Regions from separate parts of the Anoxybacillus suryakundensis genome, predicted to be linked through region 2. Evidence: a T-box and tRNA genes for the amino acid it is inferred to sense, from the RefSeq annotation. Region 2 holds a T-box; the other holds one or more tRNA genes.
What was found. The T-box of region 2 lies ahead of ileS (isoleucine--tRNA ligase). A T-box ahead of a tRNA ligase gene usually reads a tRNA of that ligase, here a tRNA-Ile.

Region 1: it has a tRNA-Ile gene. The T-box ahead of ileS (isoleucine--tRNA ligase) is inferred to sense a tRNA for this amino acid. The anticodon was not compared.

What each region holds. Positions count from the first base shown of each region.
Region 1 covers NZ_LIOK01000006.1:100,962-103,434, reverse strand. The annotation lists gene ASC42_RS06010 (methyl-accepting chemotaxis protein) at 1-307, shown strand, start outside; gene ASC42_RS06005 (DUF1189 domain-containing protein) at 320-1,093, opposite strand; tRNA gene ASC42_RS06000 (tRNA-Ile) at 1,223-1,296, shown strand; gene sodA (superoxide dismutase SodA) at 1,464-2,072, shown strand; gene ASC42_RS05990 (MFS transporter) at 2,164-2,473, shown strand, end outside.
Region 2 covers NZ_LIOK01000020.1:29,140-31,612, forward strand. The annotation lists gene ASC42_RS11785 (YlmH family RNA-binding protein) at 1-357, shown strand, start outside; gene ASC42_RS11790 (DivIVA domain-containing protein) at 421-924, shown strand; T-box leader at 969-1,184, shown strand; gene ileS (isoleucine--tRNA ligase) at 1,230-2,473, shown strand, end outside.

The DNA of each region.
Region 1 (2,473 bases), on a different contig from region 2:
TCAGTTGGCTTCTGCAAATGAAGCGAAGCGTTCGTTTGACCATTTATTAAAAGAGATTCAGCGTGTCAATCGCAACGTGGCACAAATGGAAAGTGAATTAGAGCAGTTTCAGCAATTATTGCCTATGATCGAAACAGTCACAGTGGCGTTTGCTTCGGTTGCTCAACAAACGTTAGCAAGCGCGGAAGAAATGATGTCGGTCTCGTATGATCAAACAAAGCAAATGAACGACCTGTATCGTGTTGGTGAACGATTAAACGAATTATCTCAATCGCTATCTACACTAACTACAGCATTTAAATTGTGAGAAGCAGGCTCATCAGCCTGCTTCTTTCACAGAAGGAAGTTCTTTAATGGAAACAAACAAAATGGTGATAGAAACGAACCAATCTAACGCGACAGCGTATGGAACGACAATTTGTAATGCTTCCATAACGGTAAAAAAGATCGTTGCTAGGGTGATGGAGTAAGCGGAAAGGCTCCACATGTGGCGATATGAGCCACGTTTATTTAACGTGCCGCGAAAAATAAGACCGATAAATGCTAGGACGGTAACGTAAAGAAATTTGCTCGTACATGTGAAAAAGTATAAAACAAAAAACGATAGCGCAATGACGATAGGGAGTAACGATTGTAGCGTGCTCGTAAATTCATATACATCTTTGTTTGTAAAACGCTCCACTTGCATGACACTATACGGATATGATTGAACGTGTCCATTTGCCACAAGTGCAAATTCTTCTTTTAAAAACGCCACTGCATTTGTATAGCGTGCTACATCATCTGTTGTTAGTGCACCTGTGCTATCCAATAACATCGTCACGTCAGGACGTATAATCTCAATTGGTTCTTCTTCATTAGCTATCAATATGCCATCAACGACTTCAAAAGGAGGAAGTTCTTCGGTCAATAGTTGATGCGTTGAGCCAATCATTTTGTTTATACTTATCGTAAAGTAAATAGCAATCGGCAACGTCGCAATAAGCGATAAAAAGAACACGTAACTAATCGCCTTTCCGATCGGATGAAAGCGAAAGCGAGCAATATGTACAGGAGAATAAAGACTTTGTAATAATCGTTTCCACATCATCATTCACATCCTTTACGCATCATCATTTCTCATTCTACTTCTTTTTATGTTCGCTACACAACCATTTTGTTTCAAGTGTAACATGTATTGACGATATGTATCTTTTTTGATAAAATTACCATCGGATATAGCGGACCCTTAGCTCAGCTGGTTAGAGCGGACGGCTCATAACCGTCTGGTCGCAGGTTCGAGTCCTGCAGGGTCCATTTGCCTCGCTAAGTAAATTAGCGAGGTTTTTTTGCAAATAATTTGAAACATTCGTTTTATTTTGGTACTCTTAAAGTAGGTTCACTTATGAAACTTTTCTGTTTCTAAATATAATTTATCGGTTTCATTTGTGAACAATTACATAATAAATGAGGAGGAATGAAGTATGGCATTTGAATTACCACAATTGCCTTATGCTTACGACGCGTTAGAACCACATATTGATAAGGAAACAATGAACATTCATCACACAAAACATCATAACGCGTATGTAACAAACTTAAACGCAGCGCTTGAAGGGCATCCAGAATTGCAAAACAAAACAATTGAAGAGTTAATGGCCCATTTAGACGCAGTACCAGAAAACATCCGTACAGCTGTTCGTAACAACGGAGGCGGGCATGCAAACCATTCGCTCTTTTGGACTATTCTTTCACCAAATGGTGGCGGTGAACCAACAGGCGAATTAGCTGAAGCGATTAACAACACATTCGGTAGCTTCGAAAAGTTTAAAGAAGAATTTTCAAAAGCTGCCGCTACGCGCTTCGGTTCGGGTTGGGCATGGCTTGTCGTCCATAACGGCCAACTTGAAGTAACAAGCACACCGAACCAAGATACACCATTAATGGAAGGTAAAACACCAATTTTAGGATTAGACGTATGGGAGCATGCATATTACTTAAAATATCAAAACCGCCGTCCAGATTATATTTCAGCATTTTGGAATGTTGTCAACTGGGATGAAGTAGCGAAACGTTACGCGGCGGCAAAATAATGATGAAGAGCTCGACAAATTTTGTCGGGCTCTTTTTGTATATCGCTATAAAAGAGTAGGCAAACTACTTGTCAAGAAAGGAAGTTTGCTTATGAACAGATGGAAACGGATCATCGCGCACATTCGCGCGCATCGACAATTGTTTCTTTTGTTGGCGATTGGTGGATTGTATTCTTTAAGCATCGCTTTGTCGAATACGTTTGTGAACGTATATGTTTGGAAAAAAGTGAACAGTTTTCATGCTCTAGGTGTGTACAATTTAGCGATCGTTACATGGCAGCCATTGGCGTTTATTGTTGCTGGGCAAATTGCAAAAAAGATTGATCGCGTCATCGTTTTACGCATGGGCGTTACGTTTTTAGCTCTCTTTTTTTTAGTTGTATTATTTAGCGGAAATAAAG
Region 2 (2,473 bases):
CCATTTGTAAAAATGAACGTCACAGCGATTGGAAAAGCAAAAGTATCGTTAGAAGAACAACCACTTTCCCAGCTTCTTGCTGTGAAAGAAGAATGGGAGGAAGAAACGTTTACTGTTTCTTCTTTGAGACTTGATGCGATTTTAGCCCAATGTTTCCGAATATCGCGTCAAAAAGCGCAAGCGCTCATTACTCAAAACTATGCAAAAGTAAATTGGAAAACGGTCGACCAAGCTCATATGGAGTGTCAGGAAGGGGATTTGCTTTCGTTGCGCGGGTATGGCCGCTGCCGACTGCAAGCGGTTGTTGGACAAACAAAAAAGGAAAAATGGCGCATCGTTGTCGAAAAAACAAAATAAAAGCAGGATTTTCGCAAAACATGTCGAAACATACGGTACGTACATAAGATGGAGGTGGGCTACATGCCGTTAACGCCGTTAGATATTCATAATAAAGAATTTAGCCGAGGCTTTCGCGGATATGATGAAGATGAAGTAAATGAGTTTTTAGACCAAGTCATTAAAGATTATGAAATGATCTTGCGTGAAAAAAAGCAGCTTGAAGAAAAAGTAAAAGAGCTGACAGAGCGACTCAACTACTTTACAAATATTGAAGAAACGTTAAATAAATCGATTTTAATCGCCCAGGAAACAGCAGAAGAAGTGAAGCGAAACGCGCAAAAAGAAGCGAAGCTCATCATGAAAGAGGCGGAGAAAAACGCAGATCGCATCATTAGTGAAGCGCTCGCTAAAACGCGGAAAATTGCGATGGAAGTGGAAGAATTAAAACGTCAAGCGAAAGTGTTCCGCAATCGTTTTAAAATGTTAATTGAAGCACAGCTCGATATGTTAAACAACGGCGATTGGGATCATTTATTAGATTACAAGCTTGATGATGAAACGGTGCAAGAAATAACCGAGTCTTGACGGACGACATGGTTATTGCCTATAATATCGAATACAGTTATATCGCAAAAACGATGAAGGGGACAGTAGTTCTTTCATCAGCTTATTTCAGCGAGCCGAGGGCGGTGGAAGCTCGGCATAAGCGAAAGAATGAACATCACCCCGGAGTTCCGTGCCGAACGAATAGTAGGCCACGGCGCGTCATTCCCGTTACGAATGTCGAGTGGGCTATGTTTACATAGTCAATAAGGGTGGTACCGCGAGACCTTCTCGTCCCTTTTGGGCATGAGAAGGTTTTTTTATTTACATAAAAGGAGGTTGATATAATGGATTACAAAGATACGTTACTTATGCCAAAGACCGATTTCCCGATGCGTGGAAATCTTCCACAACGGGAACCACAAATGCAAGCGAAATGGGAAGAGATGGACATTTATCGTAAAGTGCAAGAGCGCACGAAAGATCGTCCGCTGTTTGTGCTGCATGACGGACCGCCGTATGCGAACGGCGACATTCATATGGGCCATGCGCTCAATAAAATTTTAAAAGACTTTATCGTGCGCTATAAATCCATGAGCGGTTATTGTGCCCCGTACGTGCCAGGATGGGATACGCACGGTTTGCCAATTGAAACGGCGCTCACGAAAAATAAAGGCGTCAATCGGAAAGAAATGAGCGTTGCGGAGTTCCGCAAGCTATGCGAACAATATGCATACGAGCAAATCGACCGCCAGCGCGAGCAATTTAAACGACTCGGTGTGCGCGGCGATTGGGACAATCCTTACATTACGTTAACGCCAGAATACGAAGCACAACAAATTAAAGTATTTGGCGAAATGGCGAAAAAAGGATTAATTTATAAAGGATTAAAACCGGTCTATTGGTCTCCATCGAGCGAATCGGCGCTTGCTGAAGCTGAAATTGAATATAAAGATAAACGCTCGCCATCGATTTACGTTGCATTCCCTGTCAAAGACGGAAAAGGGGTGCTTGAAGGCGATGAAAAAATCATCATTTGGACGACAACCCCATGGACGATTCCAGCGAACTTAGGCATCGCTGTTCATCCACAGCTGCAATATAGCGTTGTTGAGGCAGACGGTGGCAAATATGTCGTTGCATCCGAGTTATTACAATCGGTGCAAAAAGAAATCGGTTGGGAACATGTCGCTGTATTAAAAACAGTCAAAGGAAGCGAACTTGAGTACGTCGTTGCGAAACATCCGTTTTACGACCGTGATTCGCTCGTCATTTGCGGCGAACACGTCACAACAGACGCCGGAACAGGTTGCGTCCATACGGCGCCAGGACACGGGGAAGATGACTTTATCGTCGGCCAAACGTACGGCTTAGGTGTCCTTTGCCCTGTCGACGAGCGCGGATATATGACAGAAGAAGCGCCAGGGTTTGCCGGCATGTTTTACGATGATGCGAACAAAGCAATTACAGAAAAGCTACAAGAAGTAGGTGCTTTATTAAAATTATCGTTTATTACCCACTCATATCCGCACGACTGGCGGACGAAGCAACCGACGATTTTCCGTGCGACAGCCCAATGGTTTGCGTCCAT